Regions from separate parts of the Porphyromonas sp. oral taxon 275 genome, predicted to be linked through region 1. Evidence: riboswitches for the same ligand, from Rfam matches in the RefSeq annotation. Region 1 holds a riboswitch; the other holds the start of a gene.

Region 1 (14,546 bases):
AGGGCAAGGAGCCCTCGGCACCACGCAAGATCGCCATCGGGATGGGTATCGCTGCCCTGGCCTACGTCTTCCTCTCCTTCGTCTCCCTTGACCTGCCGGGCAAGGAAGCCCTTGCGGACATGTCGGAGGCCGCCAAGGAGGGCATGCGCCTGACGCCTATGGTGATGATCGGGCTGTACTTCATCCTCACCGTGGCCGAGCTCTTCATCTCGCCCCTTGGGCTCTCCTTCGTATCCAAGGTAGCACCTCCCCACATGCAGGGGCTGATGCAGGGCTGCTGGCTCGCTGCTACGGCGATCGGGAACTCCCTGCTCTTCATCGGTGGGATCCTCTACACCTCGCTACCCCTCTGGGCCTGCTGGCTCTTCTTCGTGGTGGCCTGCGCCATCTCGATGTTCCTGATGCTCGCCATGCTCAAGTGGCTGGAGCGCATCGCTAAGTAAGCCCACGAGCACCGAGCACATGCACCTCGAGCCGCCGCAGCACGACACGTACTCCCCCCCCCTGGAGACGTGCTGTGCTGCGGCGCTCTATATATATCCTCATCGGCAAGGACTGGCTACCGAATAGCTTAGCCTCTCGCCCCGCTAGCGGCCCTGGCGCTAGCCTGTCACTTAAACACCTATGACCCTAGACATCACCGAGCTCAAGCAGCGCGTCCTCGACGGCGGCAGCCTGAGCCCCGAGGAGGGCTATGCCCTACTCACCCACCCCGACAAGGAGGCCCTCTACGAGGCTGCCCACGAGCTGACCGAGCACTTCCTCGGCAAGGCCTTCGATACCTGCTCCATCATCAATGCCAAGAGTGGCAACTGTCCCGAGGACTGCAAGTGGTGCGCCCAGAGTGGGCACTACGCCACGGGAGCCGAGCGCTACGCTCTGGTCAGCCCCAGCGCCTGCGTGGCACAGGCAGCCTACAATCACAAGCAGGGCATAGGGCGCTTCTCCCTCGTGGCGAGCGGACGACGCCAGACGGACAGCGAGATCAAGCAGATCGCCATCAGCTACCGCGCCATCAAGCGCGCCGTACCCGAGATGAAGTGCTGTGCCTCGCTCGGGCTGCTGAAGGAGCACCAGCTGCAGGAGCTCTTCGAGAGCGGCGTGACCACCTACCACTGCAATATGGAGACCGCCCCCAGCTACTTCGCTCAGCTCTGCACGACACACACCCAGCAGGACAAGGCCGATACCCTCGCTGCCGCCCGTCGCGTAGGCATGCGCATCTGCTGCGGGGGCATCCTCGGGATGGGTGAGACGCTCGAGCAGCGCGTAGAGCTAGCCTTCTATCTACGGAGCCTCGGTTCGGAGAGCATCCCGGTGAACATCCTCCAGCCCATCGAGGGGACGCCCCTCGGCAAAGCCTCTCCGCTGACGCCCGACGAGATCCTCTCCGCCATCGCCCTCTTCCGCTTCGTCAACCCCAAGGCCTTCCTCCGCTTCTCGGGTGGACGCGCCCAGCTCAGCCCCGAGCTGCAGCGCCGTGCGATCTATGTAGGGATCAACTCCGCCATCACGGGCGATCTCTTGACCACCATAGGGCAGCAGGCGCGGCAGGATATGGCGATGATCGAGGAGTGCGGCAAGGAGAACTGCGCTCAGGACTGGGAGGTCAGCTACGACTACTAAGCGCAGGGACGGCTCTTCGTCACCGACCTTCCCCCCCAAGCAATATCCCCCGATAGCTCCACGGAGCTATCGGGGGGTATTATTTAGGACGACTACGAGCCCGATGCAAGGCGGACAGAATGGCCCTTCTTCTCCGCCTCGAGGGCGAACTTAAAGCTAGTGTAAGGGAAGCAAGCCCACGCCCTCCCGCGAGGGAAAGTAGCGGCCGAGCAAGCCACGAGCCTACCCCCAGCCCCGCGAGGGATATCCCTCAGCGCCTTCCACTGATATCCTTCAGCCTCGTCACTGCCGTCCCTCAGCGCGCTGACGGATATCCCTCAGCGCGCCTCCCCTAGCGCGGCAGCCCGCTGAGGCCTGTACCCTCCTTCGCTTTAAGGCAAGGGCTAGGCGGGAGCACCCTAGGCTGCCCCCGCCTGCCCCCAAAGCAGCGCCCCCGCTAGCTCTAGAAAGCTAGCGGGGGCGCGGTATTGAGGCTAGGAGGTTAAGCGGTCGGGCAGCGCCGCTCGGTGGCTAGAGGTTCGCCACGTAGAGGAGTAGCGGCCGCTCCGCCTCGAGGTAGACCTCGGGGGCGGTGGCGCAGTTCAGCGAGCCACTCGACAGCTCCGGCAGCGTGTGCGCCTCCAGCGGCCAGCGTACGCCGCGGAAGGTGAGCGGCTGGCGGTAGAAGTCGAAGACCGAGAGCTGCTGGCCAGGCTCTACCTCCACCAGCGAGGGCTCGGTGATGAGGAGGAAGTAGCCCTCGTCGGTCAGCATCACGAGCTCGTCCACCAGTGGGGCGTAGGTCGGCAGCAGCACCAGGTTCGCCAGCAGGTGATCCTCACGCCCTCCGCTGGCCCCGAGCAGCGTGATGGCGCTTGGCCCGTAGCTGGCATGGAGGTAGCGCATGGTCTTCGTCAAGTCGTTGGTCTCCTGGTCGGGACTATGGTGCGTACGATCCGCGAGGAGCTGCCTCAGCTCGGGGGCAGTGGAGTCGAGGTCACCCACCACGGCGTCGGGTAGGCGCTCGGTGTACTGCCTGAGCTTGTTCACCCCACCATCGCAGCAGGTGAGGCTATAGCCCTCGGCGCCCGCCACCCAGCGGTCGATGAGCGCTAGCGGCAGGGGTGCCTGGGGGAAGGCGCCGTTCGCGAGGACAATGCGCTTGGCCAGCGTCTCGAGGCTATAGCGTGGGTAGTGCTTCATCGGGCTGCAGCTGTAGCGTCCTGCTCCTTCATCAAGAGCGACCACTTGCGGTAGCCGAAGAAGGAGACGACGAAGTTCGTCAGGTAGACCAGCATCGAGAGGTAGTCCTCGGCCGCCCACAGCGAGATGATGCCGGCGGCGTTGGCCACGATCCAGCAGAGCCAGTGCTGGCGCCACTTGCGCCCCATCCAGATCATCCCGACGATGGAGGAGACCGTCAGGAGGCCATCAGCCCAGGGGATGCGCCACTCGGGGAGATAGTTCGTCCCCAGCGCGATGAGGAGGCCGTAGAGGGGGCCCGAGAGGAGGAGCGTCCAGCCGAGCGTGCGGCGTGGGATGTCCGTGATGGGCAGCTCCTCGGCCGCCGTGCTGGGCCTACGACGCAGCCAGACGAACCAGCCCCAGGCGCTCGTCACCAGGTAATAGACGTTGATGGCGAGCATCCCGTAGAGGCGCGCCTCCCAGGCGATAGGGATCCACAGCAGGGGCAGGATGATGCCCACAGGCCACAGCCAGATGCTGGCGCGGTACTCCAGCACGAGCCAGACGAGGGAGATGCAGATGGTGACGAGCTCCAGCGGATGACTCGCCAGATAAGGGAGCACTTGGTCCATAGGGGAAGGGGAATAAGGGTAAGCAGTAGCTACGCGAGCCGCTAGAGGGTGATCGTCGTCCCTAGCAGCAGGTGGCGACCCGCCTGCGGGTAGAAGACGAGCCACGAGGACTCCTGCCCCCCAGAGAGGCCGAAGCCTCCCCAGCCGCCACTGACATAGCGGCGATCCAGCAGGTTGCTGAGCTGTAGGCTCAGGCTCCAGCCCTTGACGAAGCTCACGGGCAGCTCGTAGCCGAAGCGCAGATGCTCTACGTGGTAGCTCGGGATGCTACGCGTCTGGCTGGTCGTATTGTCTAGGTACTGGCGGCCGACAAACTGGCTGGAGAGGGCGGCCTCGAAGCGCCCGAGCGTCAGCGTCAGCGTGTTGCTGACGGTCGCCGAAGGCGAGTAGGCGATCTCCGTATCCTGATACTGCTTGGCCACGAACTTGCCACTGTCGTAGTCCTCGACGTAGAGCGTGTAGTCAGCGATCCGATTGCGGCTCATCCCGAGGGCGAGGTCCCAGCGGAGCGAGGGGAGCAGCAGGAGGGAGGAGGATAGCTCGACGCCCGCGCGGTAGCTCTTGGCGACGTTCTCACTGAGGTCTCCGCCGACGTCGCTCTTCTTGCCGTTCTTCACCAGCTGATCCTTGTAACGCATGTAGTAGACGTTGATGCCCGCGGTGAAGCGCTCGCTGCGGTAGCCGTAGCCCAGCTCCCAGTCGGTGAGGCGCTCGGCACTGGGGTAGTCCTTGGGCGTGACCTTGGTGTAGTTGTCCCTATTGGGCTCGCGGTGTGCTACGGCTACTGAGGCGTAGAGGTGATGCTGGGGGGCGAACTGGTAGAAGAGCCCCGCCTTGGGATTGAAGAAGTTGAAGCGCTTCCTGAGGCTTAGTTCCTGAGGCTTACCCTGCTCTACTCGATCGTTGGTCCCCGATATGCGGTAGTCGATGAAGCGGTACTGCAGGTCGGCGAAGAGGCTCAGCCCCGAGAGGAGCTCATAGCTCGCCTTGACGAAGCCCGAGAGGTCGGTCTTGTGGGCGCGGTTGTCATAGTAGCGCTGCGAGGGGTCGAGGCTGTAGGGCGTGGAGGTGATAGGCGAGCGGTAGCCGTAGTGGTCGTTGACGAAGTGATTCCCCGAGAGGCCCGCCGTCAGCTCCAGGCGGGGCGCCTTGTACTCAAGCCCTGCGATGAGGCCGCCGAAGTCATTGTCCAGATACTTGGCCTGCAGTAGGTCGATCTTCTTGATCTTCTTCGTCGAGCCGTCGGGCTGGGTCTGTGAGAAGCTCGCCAGCCCGAGTTTGGAGAGCTTCTCCTGGGATCTGTACTCATCGTAGTAGCCGTAGCCCTTGGTGTAGTGAGCCGTGAGGCTCAGCGTCAGCCGATCGCTGAGCTGCTGGGTGAGCTGTGCCTGGTAGTGGCGCTGCTCGTAGTTGTCGGTGTTCTCGCGGTAGCGTGCCTCGGAGGCTGGGGCGCTGGGATTGACGTGCCCAGCACTGTTGTAGGTGCGGCCATACTTAGCCTCTTCCTCGGGGCTCAGCCCGTTCCAAGCGATGCCCGTACGCTGCTTGCCGCCGAAGGCCAGGAGCTTGAAGACGCTGCGCTCCCCGAAGTAGCCCGCCTGGAGGAAGTAGGAGTCGCCCTTCGTACCGCTTCGATCCACGTAGCCATCGGTCGCCGTGCGCCCTACGCGTGCCTCGAGGGCCCAGCGGCCAGCGATACGCCCCGTAGAGGCGCTGACCTCACGGCGCAGCGTGTGGAAGGAGCCGCCGAGGACGGAGATCGACGCCTGGGGTGTGAGGGAGAAGTTGTCCGTACGCAGGTTGAGGCTGGCGCCGAAGGCTGCCGAGCCATTGGACGAAGTGCCGACGCCGCGCTGCAGCTGGGCATCCTGGACGCTGGAGGAGAAGTTGGGCATATTGGCCCAGAAGACGCCTTGGCTCTCCGAGTCATTGAGCGGTACGCCGTTGGTCATCACATTGATCCCCGCAGCATCTACCCCGCGCACACGGATGTAGGTGTAGCCGATCCCGAAGCCGGGCTCACTGGTGGCCACGACCGAGGGCGTCTGCAAGAGGAGGTAGGGGATGTCCATCCCGAGGTTGGACTTCTGTAGCTGTACCTTGCCCACGTTGGTGTAGGACATGGGCGTCTTGGCCGAGGCGCGGGTCGCGGTGACCTGCACCTCCTCGAGGCGATGCGTCTTGATGCTATCCTGTAGGCTAAGCCCTATAGCGTGGAGCGAGTGGGAAGGGAGGCCAGTCAGTGAGAGGGCCACCACGGGGAGGATAAGTTTTCTCTTCATCATACAATACTTGTACTATACGGTAGTGCAGAGCGAAGGGAAAGGGTCTACTGGTATGTGATGATGACAATTCCTACGCCAGCATTGTCTGGGTCAAGTGTTGAGGGTCTCATCTCAGCCTCTGACCGCCCTACGGCGGATCATCGGCACCCCTTTGTCCTTGGTTCTTCGGGGAACAAAAATACGGCAGTCCATGCAGATAAGCAAGTTTGCCCCCACGAGCTCCCACCGAGCACCTCCTCTGTCGTGCGGCTGATGCGGGGAGCGAGGTAGCTCGAGCACAGCGAGCTAAGGGCAAGCCCGCGTCGAGACTTCAGAGCTTCGCCTAGGCACTCGGAGCAGAGCGCGCAAGGAGGCGGAGCACCGCGCGAGCCTTGCCCCAGCATCCTGAGGGATATCCCTCAGCGCGCTGACTGCTATCCCTCACGAGCCTGACAGGCGTCCCTCAGCGTGCTGACGGATATCCCTCACGAGCACCTCCCCTAGCGGGGCATAGCAGGCGAGCTTAGTAATCCCCTTCGCCCGCTGTGGAGAGCAAGGAGACTAAGACCGAACTAAGGCTGCCATCTGAGCTAAGGTTGAGAACTAGGGAAGCAAGGGGAAGGGAGCGGTCTAAAAAGACGGAGCGCTTAGCCCTCCTAAGGAGAACTAAGCGCTCTAAGTGCGGCTGAAGGGACTCGAACCCCCACGCCTCGCGGCATCAGATCCTAAGTCTGACGTGGCTACCAATTACACCACAGCCGCCGCTCATCTGCATCACGCTTTCGCGATTTGCTCTGCAAAGGTAGCTCTTTCTCTGCATATACACAAGTTAGGACACAGCCGCAGCCCTCTCGAGAGCTTAGCCTCAAGACGAGGACAGAAGGCCTCCCGCTAGGCGCTCTGCTGCGCCATACGCTGTGTCGCCCAGCGGAAGCGGATCGCCAGCAGGATCCCGAGCAGCAGCAGGCTCACGGGGAAGGAGGACCAGATAGCCGTCAGCTGCGCCCCTGGCTCCGTGAGCCCGAGGTGGAAGCCAAAGGCATAGGACAGCAGCGGAGCCAGCACGAGGTGAATCCCGCAGGCATAGTAGGTCATCCGCTTGACATCCTCGATCCCGCGCAGCGCATTGCCATAGATCACCTGCAGCGCATCCCCTGGCTGATAGAGCGCCATAGGGATAACCGCCAGCGCCGTCATCGTGACCACGGCGGGATCGTCGCTGAAGATATAGCCCAGCCAGTGCCGCCCGAGCAGGAGCCCACTCATCACAAGCAGCGCCACCAGCTCTGCCAGCAGCAGGGCCACGTGGACCACGCTACGCGCACGCGCCACATCGCCCTCCCCATGAGCACGGCTGACGAGGATCGTCGTCGCTGCCCCGAGGCCGTAGTAGATGAAGTAGCCCAGCAGCGTGAGGGTGATGAGATTCTGATGCACCGCCAGCGCGTTCACCCCGAGGGGCGTGACCAGCAGGATGGCCACCGTCCAGGCAGCGGCCTCCACACCCATCTGCACGCCTATGGGGAAGCCTAGGCGGAAGAGGCGACGCAGGAAGGCAGCGTGCAGCCTCAGCTCACGCACGTAGCGATAGGTCACGCCTAGCGTGCGGTTATAGCGCAGTGCCACGAGCAGCACGCCAAGGGCGAAGATGCGGGCGAAGAGCGTCGAGAGCCCCGCGCCGAAGAGGCCCAGCTCGGGGCAGCCCAGCGCGCCGAAGATCAGCAGATAGTTGCCGAGGACGTTCAGGACATTCGACAGCAGGATCGCCCACATAGGCACGATGGTGCGCCCTATCCCGTCGAAGAACTGCTTCAGCGCCCCCGTAGCCATGAAGACCATGAAGCTCGCCAGCTGCAGGAGGTAATAGGAGCGCACCTGCGGTAGCAGGCGCTCGGCCAGGTCGAAGCTCGGGAGGAAGGCGTACACGCCGACCAGCAGGAGCGAGAGCAGCAGCCCGACGGCGAGGTTGAGCAGCAGGCTATGACGCAGCAGACGCCCCAGGCGGCTCGACTGCTGCCGAGCATGCGCCTGCGAGACGAGCGGCGTCAGCCCGTAGCTGAAGCCCAGGCCGAGCACGAAGAAGACCGAGAAGATATTGTTGACAAAGGAGGCTGAGGCCAGCGCATCGGTATGGTACTTCCCCACCATGATGTTGTCGGCAAGGCTGACCAGGATAAGGCCGATCTGCCCTAGGATGATGGGGGTGCCGATGCGCAATAGGTCGGCTAAGGCCAGCCGTCGGCTAGCCCGAGCAAGAGTAGCTTGTGCCAAGAAGATGAGCTATGAGGTAATGAGTAGCGCCGTGAGGCTAGGCTAAGCTAGCGGCGCTCGCTCCAGCTGGAGCTGAGGCAGAGGATGGGGAGGCTGAGGCGCAGCGCCAGGCGTGTCTTGCTCCGCTGCAGCTCGTGCCCGACGAAGAGGCCGAGGCGCGCCATATCCCCCCAGCCGAGGGAATAGCCTCCCTCGAGGTAGCTACGGCCGTCACGCGTCTCTACGGCCTTGAAGTGAAAGGCCTCGTCCAGACGCAGCACCTCCCCCAGACCGCGGCTACGCGTCAGGAAGAAGTCTCGCCCTAGGTAGTTGACGCTCTGGCTCGCCCAGGCCTCGCCGCCCGTGAAGTCTATAGGCATCGTAGCCCAAGCGTAGCGGAAGGGCACACGCCCCAGGTCACTGAGCTGCTCAAAGTAGCGTGCCTCACCACTGTCCAGGAGCTCATCGTCCCAGCGCTTCCCCACCAGTGCGGTGAAGTCCAGCTGGCCTCTACCGAGGACGAAGCTCCCGCGAGCGAAGAGCTCCAGCTGCTGATAGCGGAGATAAGGCACAGCGCTGCGATCCAGCGCGCCGAGGCCCGTAGCCTGCTCGTAGCTTAGCCCAAGCTCACGTCGGTAGCCTATGGGGAGGAGTTCGCCCGCTGCAGTGCGATTGAGCGCCTGTGGGGCCAGCAGCAGCTGCGTGCTGTAGCCAAAGCGGCGATGGTGCTGCAGCGGCAGCTCCACCTGCGGGCGTCGATCCTCCCAGCTCAGCGCCGTGGTGAGGTGCAGCTGCCCTCCGAGGAAGCCGAGGCCATTGCGCAGCGAGACGAAGTCCTTGCTGTAGGCGCGCATCGGGCCATTGCCGAGCTGCAGTGAGGGGTAATAGCCGCGGTAGATCTCCTCGGGCGTCAGGTGGTACGTCCCTCGCGAGGTACGCCCTCCAGAGAGGACGAGGAGCCCCGCGCGCTGGGGCGCGTAGTAGAGCAAGAGATGGTTCTCGCTGAACCACTGGCGGCTACGCAGCGTGTAGTTATTCGAGCTGCGCAGCGCTACGCTACGCCCCGGAGCGAGATGACGCACCAGCTGGACCTCATAGCCCAGCCACTGCCCGTCGATGCTATTGCGGTCGGGGATAAGGTTCGCCAGTCCGTCGATACCCAGCGTCCAGCGCCCAAAGTCGAAGTTGCGCCCCACCGCCAGCTCTACGATCCTGCGGAAGGTATGCCCGCTGCCCCCTGTCTCGGACTGGCGGCTACGCATCTGCCCCGCTGCATAGGCGGCGAGGAAGTGATAGCCCTGCGTATCGTTGTAGGGATAGGGCGGCTCGTAGCGGAAGAGGCGATCGAGGTCGGGGTCAAGGCCCTGAGGCTTGACACGGGGAGCCAGCAGCTGTAGCCGCAGCTGCTCGAGGCGCTGCCGCTCGGTGCTGTCGGACTGCTGTGCCTCAGCCCGCTGCCCCCCGAGGAGGGACAGCAGGCCGAGGAGGAGTAGGATGGGTCGCTTCATCGGGGTCAATGCACTTGGCGGGGGAGCTTGCTCCAGGCTATCCCTAGCCTAGTCCAGCACGAAGGTGCCGAAGAACTGGGGGCGATGGAAGGCCGGCTCCACCTCCTGGATCGGAGCCCAGCTGAGGAAGTGTGGGTGTGCCGTCTTGTCCCCGCACTTGTAGAGATTGGCATAGAACTCGCGGGGCAGCTGTCCTGCAGCATAGCCCATCGTCGTCCAGGGGATAGCCACCGTCAGCTGCCAGGCTGCAGGGCCCGTACGCTCGAGGCCGTGCTGCCCCTGATGGTCACCCCAGCGCTCGATGCTGGCGAATTCCTCGGCGCTCAGCAGTACCGCCTCCGAGGGGCTGGCATGGTGAGCCGCGTAGCAGACACCTGCCGCGTTGAACTCAAAGTTGATGTAGGCCGTGCCGCGCTCGCGCTGCATGAAGAACTCGACGCAGCTATCCTCGTGCACGTAGTTGCCGTCCCCAGGGGAGAGCGTGCGTAGGTCCTCGCCCGAGACGCGGTAGTTGATGTAGAGCGCCTCGGCGTCGTAGGCCAGGTAGGCAGCCACGAGGGGGCGGTGGGGGAAGTCCTGACGCCAGTTCAGCGTGTCGATATAGAGGAGCTGGCCCTGCTCCTGCAGGAGAGGCGTGAATTCCTGTAGGCTGAGGGTGCCGCGCTCGAGGCGGGGAAGTCTAGCTGAAGACATAGGTAGTATAATGTATTGGTGAGCACTCGCTGGGGCTGTCCTGACCGAGGCGGCACGCGTGGCGCCCCAGTAGGGATAGCTCGCCCAGCTATTCGTGGAAGACGGAGTATATACCCATGAGGGCGATGACGATGAGCACGAGGGCGACGATGCGATTGATCCACTCCAGGCGATGTGAGCCGAAGCGATTGGACACCTTGCGCACGATGTAGGTCAGCGTGATCCACCACAGGAGGCACCCAAGCCCTATGCCCGACATCGCGACGAAGAACTCCACGAACTGGAGCTGGACGACGCGCACGAACTCTAGACGCGCATACAGCGGCAGGAAGAGTAGGATGATGAAGGGATTGGAGAGGGTCAGGAAGAAGGCTCCGGAGACCTTCTTCACGCTGTAGGTGGACTTCAGAGGATGGCTCTCGACGGGCTCATCCTCCTCCCCCGTAGGCATACGACGCCGCAGCAAGAAGAAGCAGAAGGCAAGGATGAAGACGCTCCCCCCGAGACGCAGCTCGCTGCTGTAGCGATCCAGCAGATTGAGGATGAAGCCCACCCCGAGGTAAGCGATGAGGCCATACAGCAGATCGCTCAGGGTAGCTCCTAGGCCGACGAGCATACCCTCGCGCCGCCCGCCTCGTGAAGTCTCACGTAGGCAGAGGAGGCCTGTCGGTCCCATAGGTGCGGAGACCAAGACCCCGATAAGTATCCCTTTGAGGAACGTAAAGAGTAGGTCTAGGAGTAACATTGCAGGGACAAAGATACTCATTCTCGAGATACAGCCCCTATATATAGGTATGCGCGAGGCTGCCACTCCCCCAGCTTGGGAGGCTGTAGTGAGGGCTTATTCGGGCCGCCTTAGCCGAGGGGAAGGGCATTCCTTCAGCTCCTAGAGCCACTGGCTGGAGCTTGGTCGTAGTCGCCCCTCGTCGGGGTCGAACTGATACAAGGAGCGTGCTGACCGAGGCATGGAGACGAGCAAGCGGATAGCGGGGGCGGAGCTGAGGGATATCCATGAGGGCTGCTGACTGCTATCAGTCACGGCCGCTACGGACGCCCCTCAGCGCCGTGACCGATATCCCTCAGACGGCCTTCCTCTATACCAGCGCTGCGCTTGGGCTCGCTAGCGGCTTCGCTTAGACCAAAGGCAGAGGAAGGCGGACGAGCTGCTTCGTCACCCCGAGCACTTGCCCCAAGCAGGTCGCGTAAGGAAGATCAAGGAGGTGGGACCAAGAGCTAGAGTAGGCAAGAGCTATACCTTGCGGGGGCAAAACGTATACGTTTCACGGCCAAGACGTATACGTTTTGGGCTCAAGACGTATACGTTTCGGAGGCAAGACGTATAGCCTTCGGTCGTGGAAGATATAGCTTGGGGCGCAGCTAGCCCTTTGCGGCACTTCGCACGGTCCGCAGTGCGAAGGTGCGGCGAAGCACTTCGGCAGCGCGACGAGCGCCTGGCGGGGCGGCAAGCACACACGACAAAGACCGCCCGCCCCTATACGAAGCGTCCCCACCTCCTGCCGTAGCAAAAGATGGGGACGCTGTCTTTACAGCTCGACGCAGGCTCTAGAGGAAGAGCAGCGCGGGGCAGGGCTTAGCCGAACTTAGCCCATGCTGTAGGTGTGGACGCTCACGCCTTGGGCCGAGGGCAGATAGTTGATGCCCCACCAGCACATCTGCAGTAGGATGAAGGAGATGACGAGCCCCCAGAGCGCGGTACGATGGTAGCGGTCAGCCCTCAGGCGCAGATGGATGTAGGCCAGGTAGGCAAACCACGTGGCGGCCGCCCAAGTCTCCTTGGGGTCCCAAGCCCAGTAGTGCCCCCAGGCTTCCTTGGCCCACAGCGCGCCGAAGAGGATCCCGACGGTCATGAAGGCCCAGCCCACCTGCACGAGGTTGTCGCAGATATCGAGCTCATGCTCGGTGGCGGGCTTCTTCTTGAACCACAGCAGATAGGCCGCCATGAGCGCTGCGGCACCGAGCACAGCGTAGGCGAACATATAGACGATGACGTGCGGGGCGAACCACGGGCTCTGCAGCGCAGGCATCAGCGTCTTGTTGTGGATATCGGGGTTCACGAGGTTGATCGTCGTGAAGACCCCAGCCAGCACCGTGCTGAAGGCTAGGATCCAGGGGTAGCGCCAACGGGAATACACGATGAGCCCTGCCGTGGGGAGGAAGAAGGCGTACCACAGACGCGTCTCCCCCATCGTGCGCAGCGGCGGACGCTCCAGCGAGAGCCACAGCCCGAGGATAAAGGCGAAGTAGACAGCTAGCCCAGCGAAGGTAAGGAGGTAGGTGGGAAGGGGACGCTTGTTCCAAGCCGTCCAAGCACCGCCCGCCCACAGCAGGAGGGCAGGGATGGCGAAGTATATGAAGGAATCCCAAGTCATGGAGATCGTACTTAATGAGGTGAAGAGGAGAAGCGATCGAGGCATAGGACGCAGCGGCACACGCTTGAAGCCATCCTAGGCGTGCAGCGTGCGGGGCAGGCCTTCGCTCAGCGAGGGAGCGCTAGCGCCGTTTCTGCGAGAAGATGAAGGTGAGCACAGCACCCGCTAGCAGCAGGAAGATCCCTACGTAGACAGCAGGCAGCCAGGGGTCCTTGACGAGCTCGAAGGTGCTGGTCTCGCTCCATCGGCCCATCGACTCATCGTAGCTGAGCTGATAGATGCGCCAGCCGTCGACGGAGACGGGCTTATTGACCTCGACGGTAGCGACGATGTTCTTCTGCGACCTCGTATAGACATGGATGCGGGAGGCGTAGCGCTCCGGCTCGCGGCGTGCCATCACAAGGCTCAGGTCCTTGGTCAGCTTGAGCTCCTGGAAGGGGAAGAGGTAGCTGCCGCAGGTGACCCAGCCTACCAGAGGCTTGCCCACAGCGCGATCGCCCTCCATGGGCTGCGCCTCCACCAGAAGCGCCGTGACGGCTCCAGACGAGCCCCAGCCGACGTACTTGACGGTGTCGGAGGTGACGACGGGTGCTGCGAGCGGGAGGTTCTGACGCACGCGGATGCGCCACTTCAGGAGCTTGCCCTCGCGGAAGTGCTTATCGACAAGGACGATCTCGGGATTTTTCGCAGGGATAGACTTCCCCGTCTTGCTATTGATGATGAGGAGCTTGGGCGGGTACTCGTCGATGGTGAACTTCTCCAGCTGGATCGCCAGCGGCAGCTCGAGGAAGCCCTGCTCGTGTGTGGCACGCCACTCGGGCATATCCATGCTGGCCGTCAGCTTGACGCGCTCCATGTCGGCACTCCCGAGGGTCGCAGCGACGATAGCGATGAAGACGCCTAGGTGCGACAGTAGGGAGGGCAGCTCTCTGAGACGAAAGTGAAGGATCTGCCGTATCGCGATGAGCCCTACGATACCCGTGAGGCGGCCATAGATGAGCACAAAGGGCCAGAAGGACAGCATACGCGTCAGCCCGATGGGATCGATGGCTCGCTCGTGAGGCGCTACCTGTCGGGTGAGCCCCATCGCCACGGTGAGCAGCGCCGCATAGACGAGCGTGGGAACGGCGGCCTCCGTCGTGAAGAAGAAGGAGAAGAGCCGTACGCGATGACGCAGCGCATAGATGAGGGCCAGGAAGGCGAGGTAGAGGACGAGGCAGATGGCATTGATCGGGAAGGCAAAGGCTGACCAGTCCAGAGGGCCGACGCTGTACTGTAGCGCCAGCCCCACGAGGATCAGCCCTGCACCGGTGACAAAGCCTTCCTTCATTTTCCAGAGTCTATTGAACATAGGAGCGTGGGGAGAGAGGTTGGAGAGAGAGGAAGCGCGGCGGCAGACGATGAGGTCTGTCGCCGCGTCGAAAAGGGATATGGGATGCGACTCTAGCCGAGGGCGGCTAGGTCTAGAGCTCGATGAGCTTGCCTTGCTGCTTAGCCGACTGGACCCACTTGGGGACTACCGTCTTGAGGAACTCAGCCTTATCAGCCTGCAGCTTCTTGCCGTCGAGGCCAATGTAGGCCCAGGCCTTTTCCTTGCTCGAGATATCAGGCATGGGGACGTCACCAGCGAAGCCGTGCTTAGCCAGTACCTTAGCGATGGCCAGTCGTGCCTCCTGTGCATAGCCGAGGCTCTGCCCAAGGATGCGCGTCACCTCCTGCGGTGCGTGGAAGGAAGCTCCGTGGCTAGCGACAGCAAAGTCCCAGCGCCACTGGCTCTTGCGGATAGCCTGCAGGGCATCCTTCATCTCAGGCTCGGTAGCGCCCTTGTCCCAAGCGTACTTAGCCTCGATATGCGCCTTCGCCAGTTCCTTCTCTACGCGGTTGCGTACGTCGTTGGCCATGCGCTGACGATCATACACGTTCCGTCGGAGGGTCTCTTCATCCTCACGGTGGCAGGTCTGACAGGTCTTGTCGATACGGGCCAGAGGACTGACGATCTGGTGGTCGGAGTACTTGACG
Region 2 (14,546 bases), 430 kb from region 1:
CGCCCTTGAGTGCCTGCGTCAGCTGCGTGGTCTCCTGGCTCAGCGCCTGGCTGCGCTCGACCAGCTGCATGATCTCTCGCTGGAGGGAGAAGCGCTCGCGAGCCTCCTCATTGTAGACCTTTCCGACCTGCTCGCTGAAGCGCTGGAGCTCCTCACGCAGCGGGGCGAGCTGCTCAAGGTTGCGTGTGCTGAGCTCGGCCCGCTGGCCCTGCAGTACCTCGGTGGCGAGGTTGCGGAAGCTCTCGCGCAGCGTCTGGCTGATCTCGCCCTGCTCGGCGCGGGAGGCGGCGAGCTGCTCGCGCAGCTGTCGCAGCTCCTGGCTCTGCGCGCTGAGGCTGGTCTGGCTCTGGAGGTAGTCCTGCTGGAGGCTCGCGAGCTCGGCCTTGAGGGCCTCCTGCTGCTGGGTCTGCTCCTCGAGGCGCGCCAGCTGCTGCAGGCGCTGGCTATGCTCCTGCCGCAGCTGCTCGAGCTGGCTCTCGCGCTGCGAGAGCTCGCCTCTCAGACGCTGGCACTCGAGGTCGAGGCGCTTCAGCTGCTCGTCCTTAGGCTCGAGCGCCTGACGGATGGCTGCCTGACGCTGGTAGAGGAGGACGAAGATGATGAGGCTGAGACAGACGAGGAGGATGGATAGGTAGAGCATGGGCTGCAGGGCTATTGGTTTGCTTAAATAAAGGTACGAAATATCTCGCTACCCACCTCGCCCCGCCTTGCCCCGCTCCTCCTAGGGCAGTACGCTGGGCGGCGGAGCGTAGCGATGGCCTTGTCCCGCCTCCGTGAGGGATATCTCTCAGCCGCCCCCACTGATATCCCTCACGCTCCTTACGGACGTCCCTCAGCCTCCTCACTGATATCCCTTGCGAGGCCTCGCCCTTAGCTGTCCCTTCGTCGGAGCTTTGCCCTCCCAGCCTTAGCCCTGAGCTAAGGCAGGAGCGTAAGGAAAAGAGAAAGCCCCTGCCGCGCTCGAGGTGAGGCGAGGCGGCAGGGGCTGGAGGGCGGTGCGAACCGTCGGGCGGGGGCTTAGCGCTGGATACGCTGGAGGCGCATGCCGAGGCTGTCGACGAGGAGCAGGCTGTCGGCGAGCGTCGTCGGGAGCCCGAGGAGGTACTTGAGCGCCTCGGTGGCAGCGAGCGAAGCGATGAGGGCGGGTGTCGTCGCCAGCACGGGGATGGGGCGGCCGCCTGAGGCTGCAGCGGGCGCGGTAGAGCCCTGGCCAGCCTCGCTCGGGGCGGGTGCTGGCGCCTCGGGGAAGAGCTCGGCGTAGCCTGGACGCCCGGGGAGGAAGAGCGCCAGCTGCCCGCCCCAGCCTTCGGCCGAGGCGTAGAGCCAAGGGAGCTTAGCGGCGCGGCTGTAGGCGTCGAGGCAGCGGCGGGCGGGCTCGTTGTCCGTGGCGTCGAGGATGAGATCGACCCCGCCGAGGAGGCGCGGAGCGTTCTCGGGGCTCAGGTATTCCGCCGAGGCGATGAGCTGGCAGTGGGGATTGAGGGAGCTGAGGCGCTCGGCAGCTAGCCGCGCCTTGCTCCCGCCGAGGTCAGCCGTGCGGTAGAGGGTCTGTCGGGGGAGGTTGCTGCGGCTGACGCTATCCCCATCGCAGAGGCGCAGCTGCCCGACGCCTGCGCCCACCAGCAGCGGCAGCAGGGTGGAGCCCAGCCCGCCCGCGCCGACGACCGCCACCCGAGCACGGCCGAGGCGCTGCTGTCCCTCCAGCCCGAGCTCGGGGAGGAGGAGCTGCCGCTGGTAGCGCTCGGCGGCCTCGTCCGTCCAGCCTTCGCCCCCTCGCTCCGCCCCTAGAGCCAGCTGTCCCAGTCCTTCCATACGGCTTCGTAGCCGACAGAGCGCAGGTAGGCCACGAACTCGGCGGGGCTGCGGCTGTCGGCGATGGCGAACTGCTCCAGATCCTCATGCTGCTCGGCGTAGCCCCCGGGCTCGGTGTGGCTCCCCGCACTCATGCTCGTGATGCCCAGCGGGAGGACATGGTTGCGGAAGGTCTCCGACTCGCGCGTCGAGAGCGAGATCTCGAGATGCGGATCCAGTAGGCGGTAGGCCAGGATCAGCTGCAGCACGCCGCGGTCATCGATGGGGTAGGCGGGGTCGTAGCCCCCGACGGCAGGCCTGAGGCGCGGGAGGGAGACGGAGTAGCGGGTCTGGCGGTAGCGGTGCTTGAGGTAGTCCAGATGCAGGGCGGTGAAGGCGCTGTCGGTGCGCCATTCCTCGAGGCCCAAGAGGGCACCCAGCCCGATCTTGGGGATGCCTGCCTGGGCGATGCGGTCGGGCGTCTCGAGGCGGTAGCGGTAGTCGGCCTTCTTCCCCTGGAGGTGATACTTAGGGTAGGCCGCCTCGTGGTAGGTCTCCTGATAGACGCAGACGTAGCTGATGCCTGCCTCCCCGAGGGCGGCGTACTGCTCCGTCTCCAGCGGCTGCACCTCCAGCGAGAGCTGGGCGAAGTGCGGCCGCAGGTGCTTCACCACCTCCAGATAGTAGTGCCAGGAGCTGGCGCGCAGGTCTTCGCCGCTCACCAGCAGCAGGTGGCGGAAGCCCAGCTCCTTGATCGCCGCCACCTCGCGGTCGATCTCCGAGAGCGTCAGCCGGCGGCGGCGGATGTGGTGCTCGACGCTGAAGCCGCAGTACACGCAGCTATTGGAGCACACATTGGATAGGTAGAGGGGCAGGTAGAGCTGCAGGGTGCGGCCGTAGCGCTCGAGGGTCAGGCGCTGCGCCTCTCGAGCCATGGGCTCGAGGTAGGCCTCTGCTGCGGGCGAGATGAGGGCAAGGAAGTCCGTCAGCTCGCGGTGGGGGCGGCTCAGCGCACGCTCTACGTCGGCGGGGCGCTGGCTATAGATCGCCTCCTGCAGCCGACCGAAGTCATAGCGCTGCAGGTAGTCGTAGGCACTCGTCGGTAGCATCGTCGGCCGGGCTCAGGAGAGGAAGGCGGTCAGCGGTGAGGAGGCTTGGGCGAAGCCACGCTGGGGCGCGATGCGTGCCTCGTAGGCCTTACGTCCTGCCTCGACGCCTAGGCGGAAGGCCTCGGCCATGGCTACGGGATCGGCGGCGGTGGCTATGGCGGTATTCACGAGCACAGCGTCTGCGCCCAGCTCCATGCACTCGGCGGCGTGACTCGGGCAGCCTAGGCCCGCATCCACGACGACGGGGATGCTGCTCTCGGCGATGATGATGCGCAGCAGCTCGCGGGTGTCGAGTCCGCGGTTGCTCCCTATTGGGGCGGCCAGCGGCATGACGGTGGCGCAGCCTGCCTCCTCGAGGCGCTTGCAGAGCACGGGGTCGGCCTGCACGTAGGGCAGGACGACGAAGCCACGACGCACGAGCTCCGTCGCGGCCTCCAGCGTCTCTATGGGGTCGGGCATGAGGTAGCGTGGGTCGGGGTGGATCTCGAGCTTGAGCCAGTTCGTCTGGAGCGCCTCGCGGCTGAGTTCGGCCGCGAGGATGGCCTCACGTGCGGTGCGTGCGCCGCTGGTATTGGGCAGGAGGCTAAGCCCCTCGGTAAGGAGCGGGCTCAGGAGGCTATCGCTCTCGGGGCGGTCGAGCTCGAGGCGCTTGAGGGCGAGGGTCACGAGCTGGCTGCCCGAGGCGCGCACGGCCTCGGCCATCAGCTGGGAGGAGGCGAACTTGCCCGTCCCGAGGAAGAGCCGGCTGTGGAAGGTCTTATCAGCTATGGTAAGCATGGTCTAGGGTCTAGTAGGCGTATGGGGTAGGGGCGTCTTAGCCTCCCCTGTGAATCGAAGTAGGGAGCGGCTCATGGCGATACCGTGGAGGCCGAGGGCGCGCAGCTCGGGCTCCTCCTGGGGCTCGATGCCGCCTATGGCGTAGATGGGCAGCGGGTAGTCGTGGAGCTGGAGGCGGCGGTAGCCTTCGTGCCCGAGGATGGGCGCTAGGCGCTGCTTGGTCTCTGTGTAGTGGCAGGGGCCGAGGCCTATGTAGTCTATGGGTAGCTGTAGGGCGCGCTCGAGCTGCTGGGCGTCATTGCAGGTCAGGCCGATGAGGGCCTCGGGGCCCAGCAGCTGGCGGGCGCGCTCGGGCGGGCAATCCTCTTGCCCGAGGTGCACGCCGTCGGCGGCGATGCGGAAGGCCAGCTCCACGTCGTCGTTGATCAGCAGCGGGACGTCGTAGCTGCGGCAGAGGCTGAGCAGCTGGCGGGCTGCGGCCTCTCGGAGGGGTGCGCTCGCCGCCTTCATCCGCAGCTCCACGAGGTCGCAGAGGCCAAGGCTCAGCACGCGCTCGGTCTGCAGCAGGAGCTCCTCGGGCGTGCTGCCGTGGGTGACGAACATACGCCGCCCCAGCGTCGGACGAGGGCGTGCGGCAGGTGGAGTTAGTCCCTGGCGGTAGTGGCTCACCGCACGCTGGGCACGCCGCATAGCGGTCTCGAGGCCGAGCCCCGAGGCCAGCGCATGGGCAAGCTCCGTGCCATAGAGGCAACCCGTGCCGTGGCGGTCGGTGCCCGCGGGCGGGCAGCAGCTGGCTATACACTGGCCCTCGGGCGTGTAGCCGAGGTCGCTGATGGTGCTGCCGCTGGCGGCCAGGTCGGCAGACTGTCCTGTCGAAGCGCGCTCTCCTGCCTTCGTGTCGTGCCTTGCGCCTAGACTGGGGATAAGGGCGGGGCTCGGTCGAGCGCCCTTACAGATGATGCTGCAGCGCCAGCGGCGTACGGCCTCTGCGGGGCTAAGTCCCCCGAGGAGCAGGCGCTGCTCGTAGGCGTTAGGTAGGAGGAGGTCCACCTCCCGCAGCGCCGCCTCCAGCTCCTCGGCGCTGGGCGGCGGGAGGAGCTGATAGCCCGAGCTGCTGCGCAGGATCGGGTCCCAGAGGATGAGGCAGTGGGGGTAGCGGGCGCGGATCAGCCCCGCGAGCGTCTGCAGCTGCTCCAGCGAGGCCACGAGGCCGATCTTGGCCACCTCGGGCGGGGGCAGCGCCTCGAGGCTCCGCAGCTGCCCGCGGAGCTCCTCCTCCCCGAGCGGCGTGAGGCCGTAGAAGTGCTCCGCGTCCTGACTCGTGACGGCCGTGATGAGGCTGTAGCTCAGGGCCCCGAGGCGCTCGGCGTGGCAGAGGTCGGCCGTGATGCCCGCCCCGCCCGTAGGGTCGAGCCCTCCGCAGAGCAGCAGGTGCGGGGCGCTGAGGCGTCGCAGTGCCTCGGGGAGCTCCTCGAGCGACAGCCCCTGCCAGTAGCCCAGGCTTGCCACGCCCGCGAAGCCTAGGCGGAGGAAGCGCCCCGCGGTGGCTGGCGCTATGCCCCCGAGGGCGATCAGCGGGAAGGGCGTCTCGGTGCAGAGCTCCTGGAGCTCCAGCTCCGTCCAGAGCTGCTGTGCCGCGCCGTAGCCTGCCTTGCTGAGGCTGGGCGCCACGGGGCTGAGGTAGGCGTAGTCGGGGGCGAAGGGCAGCGCCTGGAGCTCCTCACGGCTGTGGCAGCTGACACCGACGAGCTGCCCCGAGGCAAGGGACGGGCGGGCGCTGAGCTCCCGCCAGCCGCGTACCGAGAGGTGCAGGCCGCCGAGGCCGTAGCGGCGTACGAGCTCGGGCTGCTGCGAGAGGACGCAGTGCCGCCTCAGGGCGCGGGGGATGGCCTCGAGGAGGGCGCTGAGCTCCGCGGTGCTGGCCTTGGGCTTGCGGATGTGCACGCGTCCCACGCCGAGGCGCAGCAGCGTGGCGATCCAGCTCGCCTCCACAGCCCCCCGCCACTCGGGGGGCGTGAGGACGATGACTTGGTCTCGGCGCATAGGCTAGTGGCCGCCCGAGCAGCTATGAGGGGCGACATCGCTGGGGCGCACGAGTCCGACCACGGGCACGCCGTCCTTGCCGACGGTACGTGCCGCCAGCGCCTGACGGAAGCTACGGTTGACGCGCATCGAGCAGAAGTGCTCGCCGCACATCGAGCAGAAGTGCCGCTCCTTGTGCGAGTCGTCGGGCAGCGTCTGGTCGTGGTACTCACGGGCGCGCTCAGGGTCGAGGGCGAGGTGGAACTGATCCCGCCAGCGGAACTCGTAGCGCGCCTTGCTCATCGCGTGGTCACGGATGTAGGCCGTGGGGTGTCCCTTCGCCAGGTCGGCGGCGTGGGCAGCGAGCTTGTAGGTCACCACGCCCTGACGTACGTCCTCGCGCTCGGGCAGGCCTAGGTGCTCCTTCTGCGTCACGTAGCAGAGCATAGCCGTGCCGAGGTGCCCGATCATGGCCGCCCCGATGGCGCCCGTGATGTGGTCGTAGCCCGCGCCGATATCCGAGACCAGCGGCCCGAGGGTGTAGAAGGGCGCCTCGTCGCAGTCGAGGAGCTCGCGCGTCATATTCTCAGGGATGAGGTGCATGGGGATGTGCCCCGGGCCCTCGATCATGACCTGGACGTAGTGGCGGGCGGCGATGCGGTTCAGTTCGCCTAGGGTCTTGAGCTCGGCCATCTGCGCCGCGTCGTTGGCGTCCTGTATGCTGCCAGGGCGCAGACCGTCGCCGAGGGAGAGGGCGACATCGTAGCGCGCGGCGATCCGACAGATCTCCTCGAAGTGCTCGTAGAGGAAGCTCTCGCGGTCGTGGGCGATGCACCAGCCCGCCATGATCGCCCCTCCACGGCTGACGATACCCGTCAGGCGGCCGAGCGTCAGTGGGATGTGCTCCTTCCTGAGGCCTGCGTGGATGGTGAAGTAGTCCACGCCCTGCTCGGCCTGCTCGATGAGCGTGTCGCGGTAGATCTCCCAGCTCAGCTCCTCGACACGCCCGTGTACCTTCTCCAGCGCCTGATAGAGGGGGACGGTGCCGATGGGCACGGGGCTATTGCGCAGGATCCACTCGCGGGTCTCGTGGATATGACGGCCTGTGGAGAGGTCCATGACGGTGTCGGCGCCCCAGCGGGTCGCCCAGACGGCCTTCTCTACCTCCTCGGCGATGCTGCTGGTGATGGCGGAGTTGCCGATGTTGGCATTGACCTTACAGAGGAAGTTGCGGCCGATGATCATGGGCTCGCTCTCGGGGTGGTTGATGTTCGCTGGGAGGATGGCGCGGCCGCTGGCCAGCTCCTCTCGGACGAACTCTGCCGTCACCAGCTCAGGCAGCACGGCGCCCTTGGGGTCGCCGCCGCGGCTGTGGCGCTCGCGTAGCTCCTCGATCTGCTGGTTCTCCCGCAGCGCCACGTACTCCATCTCTTCGGTGATGATGCCGCGCACGGCGTAGTAGCGCTGGGTCACGCAGTCGCCCTGGGCGCGACGGGGGTGGGGGACGATGTGCTGGTAGCGCAGGCCGTCGAGGGCGCGCTGGGCTAGACGCTGGCGGGCATAGCTGCTGCCGAGGCCTTCGCTCTGGAGGGTGTCGCCGCGCCCCTCGATCCAGGGCTCGCGCAGGCGCGGTAGGCCGCGCTCGAGGTCTACCTGATAGGCGGCGTCGGTGTAGGGGCCGCCCGTGTCGTAGACGATGACGGGGGCGTTGGGGCTGCGGCTGCCGTCCTCCTCTATGGTGTCCGAGAGGGGGATGCGGCGCATGCCTACCCGCACGTGGGGCATACGGGGGCTGGTGACGTAGATCTTCTCTGACCCGGTGAGGGGGCCGTGGGTGACGACATCTTTGATCTTCATAGGCTTAGGGGGAAGTGTAGGGTGAGAATTAAGGGCTAAGGGGCGCCTCGGGACTATCCGCCGAAGGTGGGCTGGATGATGAGGAGCGCGTCGCCCGCCTGGAGCTGCGTGCTGTCGAGGGCGCTGCGGGGGACGACCCGCTCGTTGAGGGCGAGGGCGGCGTGTGTCGGGAGGGTGAGGCCGAGGCTGTCGAGGGCCTCACGGAGGCTGAGGGGAGTGGGGAGCTGGTGGGGCTCGCCGTTGACGGTGATCTGCATCGAGAGAGCTACTAGGTGATGATAGAGGCAGCTCTAGGGATGCAGCAGCCTCACCCGCGGGCGGCGCTGGGAGCGGCACGTGGGGGCGGCAGCGGGCTGGGATACACCGCGGCACCGGAGGGTCAGATGAAGATCATGGAGTATAAGCGGCAAGTGCTTGCCTTCACTCTATGCCTACGCCAGTATTACCTGGATCAGGTCCTCGGGTATAATCTCAGCACAGCGGTAGACGACGGAGGTCTACAGCCAGCACCCCTTTGAGTTGCTTGGGGCAAAGGTAGGCTTTTTTCTTTTCCCTTGTCTCCGTCGCCTTGGAGATAGGACTAAGGCAGGGGGGATAAGCCCTAGCGCAGCTCCGAGGCCTGTCGGGCTGCGCTGAGGAATATCCATCAGCGCCGTGAGGGACGGCAGTCAGAGGCGTGAGGGATATCAGTCAGTGCTCTGAGGCATATCGGTCAGGAAGGGGAGGCCTTGGTCGCAGGGCAGCGCGAGGAGTAGGCGGGGCGGCTGAGCGAGCTGCGGGAGGAGGCTGCGAGAGGTGGTAAAAAGACGTTGTTTGCTCGCTCTGGGTGCGCTTCGGGCTTTGCTTTGTGGTAGAATGACGTGTTTTGGGCTGCCTTTTGTGCGGGGACTGCGTGCTTTTGTCCTAGGATAAGCCTTTGACAGCCTAAAACTTGGGGTGCGCTGGGAGGGAAAAATAAGTACCTTTGCTCTACCGATAACTATTCATCAAGCTATACCAGTCACTACTATGGCTACATCAGTCCAGGACTTTCGCATAGAAAGTGATCTGATCGGCGAACGCCAGATCAGCAACGACAAGCTCTATGGCGTGCAGACGCTCCGTGGAGTAGAGAACTTCAACATCAGCGCCTTCCACCTCTCTGACTACCCGCTCTTCATCCACGGCCTCGCGTGGACGAAGGAGGCCGCGGCGATTGCCAACCACCGCCTCGGCCTGCTGAGCGACCAGCAGAAGGACGCCATCGTCACCGCCTGTCACGAGCTCCTCGAGGGCAAGCACCACGACCAGTTCCCCGTGGACATGATCCAGGGCGGGGCGGGCACGACGACCAATATGAACGCCAATGAGGTCATCTGCAACCGTGCCCTCGAGCTGATGGGGCACGCCAAGGGCGAGTTCAAGTACCTCTCGCCCAATGACCATGTCAACGGCTCGCAGTCGACCAACGACGCTTACCCCACGGCCATCCACCTCGGCCTCTATGCCTCGCACCTCAAGCTGCGCCCGCACTTCATCCAGCTCATCGAGGCGCTGGAGGCTAAGTCCCGCCAGTTCGCCCACGTGGTGAAGATGGGCCGTACGCAGCTGCAGGACGCTGTGCCCATGACGCTGGGGCAGACCTTCGGCGGCTTCGCCTCCATCCTGCGCCACGAGATCGCCAACCTTGACTACGCTGCCCAGCAGTTCCTCGCCATCAACATGGGGGCTACGGCCATCGGCACGGGGATCTCCTCTGAGCCCGAGTACGCCGACTACTGCACGGCCGCTATGGCGGAGATCACGGGCTGGCCTATCACGCGTACGGACGACTTCGTCGGTGCCACGAGCGACACCAGCGAGATGATCGGCTACAGCTCCGCCCTACGCCGCATCGCCGTCAAGGTCAACAAGATCTGTAATGACCTGCGCCTGCTCTCCAGCGGCCCCCGCTGTGGGCTCGGCGAGATCAACCTGCCCGCCATGCAGCCTGGCTCGTCCATCATGCCCGGCAAGGTCAACCCCGTCATCCCCGAGGTCATGAGCCAGGTCTGCTACAAGGTCATGGGGAACGACCTCTGCGTCACCATGGCGGGCGACGCCTCTCAGATGGAGCTCAACGCTATGGAGCCCGTGATGGCTCAGTGCTGCTTCGAGTCCATCGATCTGATGATCCAGGGCTTCGACACGCTGCGTACCCTCTGCATCGAGGGCATCACGGCCAATGAGGAGACCTGCCGCAGCTATGTGCGCAACAGCATCGGTATCGTCACCGCCCTCAACCCCATCATCGGCTACAAGAACTCCACCAAGATCGCCAAGGAGGCCCTCGAGACGGGGCGTAGCGTCTACGACCTGGTCATCGAGCACGGCATCCTTACCCAGGAGGATCTGGACAAGGTGCTGGCGCCTGAGAACATGATCCAGCCCGTGCGCCTCGACATCAAGCCGCTCAAGTAGCTCGATCGGCCTCAGGCCTCGCCCAAGCAAAAAGGACAGCGCCTCATCCACACGTGTGGATGAGGCGCTGTCCTTTGTCGTTTGTCGAGCTCGGGGCTGTGCCTTGTGGGCTTAGCTCCCGATCCTCAGCGGGCACTCGCTAGAGGAGGCCCTGATCGTTGAGGTAGCGCTCGGCCTCCATAGCTGCCTTGCAGCCCGAGGCCGCAGCGGTGATCGCCTGGCGGTAGAGCGGGTCGGCGACGTCCCCAGCAGCGAAGACGCCAGGCACCTTGGTACGTGGGGTAGCGCCCTCAGTGATGATGTAGCCCGTCTCGTCGAGGTCGAGGTAGTCGGCGAAGAGCTCGGAGTTGGGGTGGTGACCGATTGCCAGGAAGAAGCCGTCGATAGCGATATCCACGTGCTCCTCATCGGGCTGGCCGAGGCGCTTGACGAGGTGGGCCCCCTCGACACCATTGTCCCCGAAGAGCCCCACCGTATTGTGCTCGTAGAGGATGGTGATACGCTCGTGCTGCTCGACGCGCTGGCGCATGATGTCCGAGGCACGGAGGTGGTCCTTGCGCACGATCATGTAGACCTTGGACGCGAGGCCTGCCAGATAGAGCGCCTCCTCGCAGGCGGTGTCGCCACCACCGACGACGGCGACCGTCTTGCCGCGGTAGAAGAAGCCGTCACAGGTAGCGCAGGCCGAGACGCCCATACCGGCGTACTTCGTCTCATCCTCGAGGCCGAGGTACTTAGCGGAGGCTCCCGTGGAGATGATGATCGTGTCAGCCTCGACCTCTACGCCGTCGCTGAAGGTCACGACATAGGGGCGCTGGGAGAGGTCTACCTTGGTGGCCAGACCCGAGCGTACCTCAGTGCCGAAGCGCTCGGCCTGCTTGCGCAGGTCCTGCATCAGTACGGGGCCCGTGACGCCCTCGGGGTAGCCGGGGAAGTTCTCCACCTCTGTGGTCTGTGTGAGCTGGCCGCCGGGCTGTATGCCCTCATAGAGGAGGGGTGCGAGGTTGGCGCGTCCCGCATAGATGGCGGCGGTGTAGCCTGCTGGGCCTGAGCCAATGATCAGGCTGCGACGATGTTCTCTATTCATATATGGTATTCCTTATGATTCGGAAGGGGTGGAAAGGGGTGTAAGGCGCCTAGCGCAGGTCGCGCAGCTTGCGCTGGAGCTCCTGGCGGGCGAAGAAGATACGGCTCTTGACCGTGCCCAGAGGTATACCGAGGGTCTCGGCGATCTCGCTGTACTTATAGCCTGAGACGTACATGGAGAAGGGTTCCTTGAGCGTCGGCTGTAGAGCCGAGATGGCCTCTGTGATCTCCTTGATGTCCATAGAGCCCTCGGGGGTGTTCTCCCCGCCGTCGCTCATCAGGGGCACGTTGTAGGCGTCCACATTATAGTCGATGAGCTCCTGTGTACGTACGAGCTTGTGGTAGTTATTGATGAAGATGTTGCGCATGATCTTCAGCACCCAGCCCTTGAAGTTGACGTTGTCGACGAACTTATCATAGTTGTTCAGCACGCGCAGCGTCGTGTCCTGGGTCAGGTCCTCAGCATCGGCCTCGTCCTTGGTGAGGCTACGTGCGAAGTTCTTCATATAGTCCTGCATCCCGATGAGGTCCTTTTGTATCTGGAGTACGTCCATAGTGCTACCTTTCTTTTAGCTGTCCAAGCCGCGTCGCAGGGTACTGCGGGGGCTTATTTCTTTTTTACAAAGATACGACTTCTCCGCTGCCCTACCGCCTGCCTACTAAATGGGATTATTGAGCCCGTCTATACCTAGGAGAGGCTACCACTGGATAGGGGCAAGGCCCTGCTGCTGGAGGTAGGCATTGGCGCGGGAGAAGTGGCGGCAGCCGAAGAAGCCGCGGTGCGCCGACAGCGGCGAGGGGTGCGGCGCCTCCAGAATGCAGTGGCGCGTGGCGTCGATCATAGCGGCCTTACGCCTAGCGGGGCTACCCCAGAGGAGGAAGACGACATGGTCGCAGCGCTGGCTGACCAGCTGGATGACGGCGTCGGTGAAGGTCTCCCAGCCCAGCCCCTGATGGGAGGCGGCCTCGCCCGAGCGGACGGTGAGCGTGGTATTGAGCAGCAGTACGCCCTGCTCCACCCAGGGTAGGAGCTCGCCGCCGGTGATGATGGAGGGGCGGCCGAGGTCGTCGGCGATCTCTTGCTTGATGTTCACCAGGCTCGGCGGCACAGCGATGCCATGGGGGACGGAGAAGGCGAGACCCTCGGCTTGGCCCGCGCCGTGGTAGGGGTCTTGGCCTAAGATGACGACGCGTACCCGATCGAGGGGACAGAGGTCGAGGGCGCGGAAGATCTGCCCTGCGGGTGGGTAGATGGCGTGACCGCTCTGGTACTCGCTGCGTATCCTGTCGGTGAGGATGCCGAAGTAGAGCTTGTCGAACTCGGCGGCGAGGGCCTCGCGCCAGCTGGCTTCGATACGGACGTTCATAGGATGTGGCTAAGGCGCTGGAGGAGCTCCAGCAGGTGGATAAATGAGGGTGCGGAGGGCGCTATACAGCTGTAGTGCAGGGCGTGGCCCGCGGTGGAGAGCATGTGGATATCGTTGGCACCGTCCCCTAGGGCGAGCGTGGCGTGCAGCTCGCAGCCCGCCCAGGCCTCGAGGTAGCGCGCCTTGGCCTCGGCGTCGACGATGGCCTCCTCGATGAGTCCTGCCAGGCGCCCGCCCTCCATACGTACGGCACTGGCGCAGCCGAGCGGGAGGCCGAGCTGCGCGCCGAGGGCGGCCGCTAGAGGCTCGTAGGCGCCCGTGATGAGGCAGAGCTCGAGCCCCCGCTGCTGGAGCTGCGCGATGAGCTCGGCGGCATCGGGGGCGAAGCTCAGCTGAGCGAGCGGCCGCAGTAGCTCCGCCTCGCTGAGGCCGAGGAGCAGCTGGCTGCGTGCTACGAAGCTCTCGCGGAACGGACGCGCGCCGCACATGGCGGCCTCGGTGAGCTGCTGCATCTCCTCGCCGCATCCCCTCTGCCCCGCCAGCAGTACCATGAGTTCGTCTCGGATGAGTGTGCCGTCGAGGTCGAAGGCCACACGTCGGATCGGCCGCACGGCCTCTGAGCTGGGGTAGTAGAAGGGCAGCGAGCGCCCGCGTGCCCAGGGCAGGAGGCACTCCAGCAGGCGGCGGCGCTCGGCCCGCTCCTGCGCACCTTCGGCAGCATCCAGCTCGAGCTGCAGCCTATGGAGCTCGGGGGCAGTGCGTAGGGGCTGGAGCACTGCCTCCCCGAGGGGACGGCAGAGCTCCGCGAGCTGATGCTGCTCCTCGGTGCTGAGGCTACGGAGGAAGGTGATCTGATGGCTATGGGACATCCTCTGACTATGCTGGGCCGTAAACGAAGGATGGGCACACGGCGCTGCCGTATGCCCATTTGCCTTGGGGTGGAAGACGGGACTCGAACCCGCGACACCTGGAACCACAATCCAGTGCTCTAACCAACTGAGCTACAACCACCATCTGATTGCCCTAAAGCGCTGCAAAGATAAGAAGACTTTCGGACACTACCAAATAGCCTGCTGCCCTGCCCTTCGCGCCGTCCTCTGCCCCGCTTCGCGCCTAGGCTAAGCGTCCGATTGCCTGCCGCCTAGCCCCCTCCTCCCGCTCCTCGTGTAGGGCCTCGCGTGCTGCGACACAGAGCCCCGAGCGGAGCCCCGTGCTAAGGGGGAGGCCGCGCGAGGGATATCAGTCAGCGGGCTGAGGAACGTCCGTGGCGAGCGTGAGGGACGTCGGTGAGGAGGCTGAGGGATATCCCTCGCGGCGCTGCGCTCGGGCTGTCGGCGTGCTTTGCCCCCTTCGTCGCCGCCTCGGGAGGCCTTGGGCGGAGCCGCGCGGGGAGCTTGCTTCGCTTGCGCTCGGAAGGGGGAGGGGCGGCGTCCCTTAGCCTGGGTCGGGCTCAGCTAGGCCTTGGGATAGATGCCACGAGCCGACCAGCAGAGGGGGCTATGCTGGGCGGCTCGTCCTCGGGGCCTCGTGGGGCTAGGGTCTACGGCGGCGCTTCCTCCAGAGCCGCTTGAGGTAGTCGCCCGTCATCCATAGGCCCGTCACGGAGGTGATCGTACCGATGAGGAGGAAGGCCCACATCACTACCGTCCACAGCCAGGGCTGCGCGACGAGCTTCGCGAACTGCAGGCGGTGCAGCTTGGAGAACATCCAGGCGTCGATCCGCTCGTTGTCGGCGATGAGCCTACCGCGTCCGCGCTCGGGCGAGACGTAGTAGCTGTGGTGCTCCTTGGTGTCGATGGCGATGCGCCAGACGGGCAGCGGCAGCTTACGCGCGCGATCTATATAATAGCTGTCGTACTCCTGGAGGAAGTCGCGTCGGTACTGGTGCTCCGCGCCGAAGACCTTCTGCAGCTCGCCCGTGATCTCGGCCTCGGTGAGCTCTAGACGGCGGGGCTGCGCGCTGCGGGCATCGTAGTAGTGCACCTCTTCGCCTCCCTCGGCCTGCAGCAGGGGGATGTCGCCCCAGGAGTAGAAGCTGAGGCGGCGCAGCTCGGGCTCAGCCTGTCGCAGCGCCTCCAGATCGGTGCGGTAGGCCTCC

The links. A riboswitch is a leader RNA that binds a small molecule or an ion and turns the genes downstream of it on or off. The one in region 1 is predicted to bind thiamine pyrophosphate.
Region 2: it holds a riboswitch for thiamine pyrophosphate, as region 1 does, so the genes downstream of both, thiS (sulfur carrier protein ThiS) here and J4862_RS05195 (TonB-dependent receptor) in region 1, are expected to answer to the same signal.

The regions. Positions count from the first base shown of each region.
Region 1 covers NZ_CP072333.1:1,282,115-1,296,660, forward strand. Annotated here, with positions in the region: gene J4862_RS05175 (peptide MFS transporter) at 1-443, shown strand, start outside; gene bioB (biotin synthase BioB) at 625-1,626, shown strand; gene J4862_RS05185 (thiamine diphosphokinase) at 2,137-2,808, opposite strand; gene pnuC (nicotinamide riboside transporter PnuC) at 2,805-3,422, opposite strand; gene J4862_RS05195 (TonB-dependent receptor) at 3,464-5,707, opposite strand; TPP riboswitch at 5,758-5,868, opposite strand; tRNA gene J4862_RS05200 (tRNA-Leu) at 6,367-6,448, opposite strand; gene J4862_RS05205 (MATE family efflux transporter) at 6,578-7,903, opposite strand; gene J4862_RS05210 (hypothetical protein) at 8,005-9,444, opposite strand; gene J4862_RS05215 (carbohydrate-binding family 9-like protein) at 9,493-10,137, opposite strand; gene J4862_RS05220 (LysE family translocator) at 10,226-10,813, opposite strand; gene ccsA (cytochrome c biogenesis protein CcsA) at 11,739-12,527, opposite strand; gene J4862_RS05230 (cytochrome c biogenesis protein ResB) at 12,649-13,857, opposite strand; gene nrfA (ammonia-forming cytochrome c nitrite reductase) at 13,991-14,546, opposite strand, start outside.
Region 2 covers NZ_CP072333.1:1,715,321-1,729,866, reverse strand. Annotated here, with positions in the region: gene rmuC (DNA recombination protein RmuC) at 1-640, opposite strand, end outside; gene J4862_RS06825 (HesA/MoeB/ThiF family protein) at 1,018-1,812, opposite strand; gene thiH (2-iminoacetate synthase ThiH) at 1,785-2,900, opposite strand; gene J4862_RS06815 (thiazole synthase) at 2,913-3,677, opposite strand; gene thiE (thiamine phosphate synthase) at 3,681-5,720, opposite strand; gene thiC (phosphomethylpyrimidine synthase ThiC) at 5,724-7,556, opposite strand; gene thiS (sulfur carrier protein ThiS) at 7,610-7,813, opposite strand; TPP riboswitch at 7,968-8,080, opposite strand; gene J4862_RS06795 (aspartate ammonia-lyase) at 8,565-9,995, shown strand; gene trxB (thioredoxin-disulfide reductase) at 10,135-11,082, opposite strand; gene J4862_RS06785 (RNA polymerase sigma factor) at 11,132-11,635, opposite strand; gene ung (uracil-DNA glycosylase) at 11,780-12,448, opposite strand; gene J4862_RS06775 (HAD family phosphatase) at 12,445-13,317, opposite strand; tRNA gene J4862_RS06770 (tRNA-His) at 13,383-13,459, opposite strand; gene J4862_RS06765 (PepSY domain-containing protein) at 13,982-14,546, opposite strand, start outside.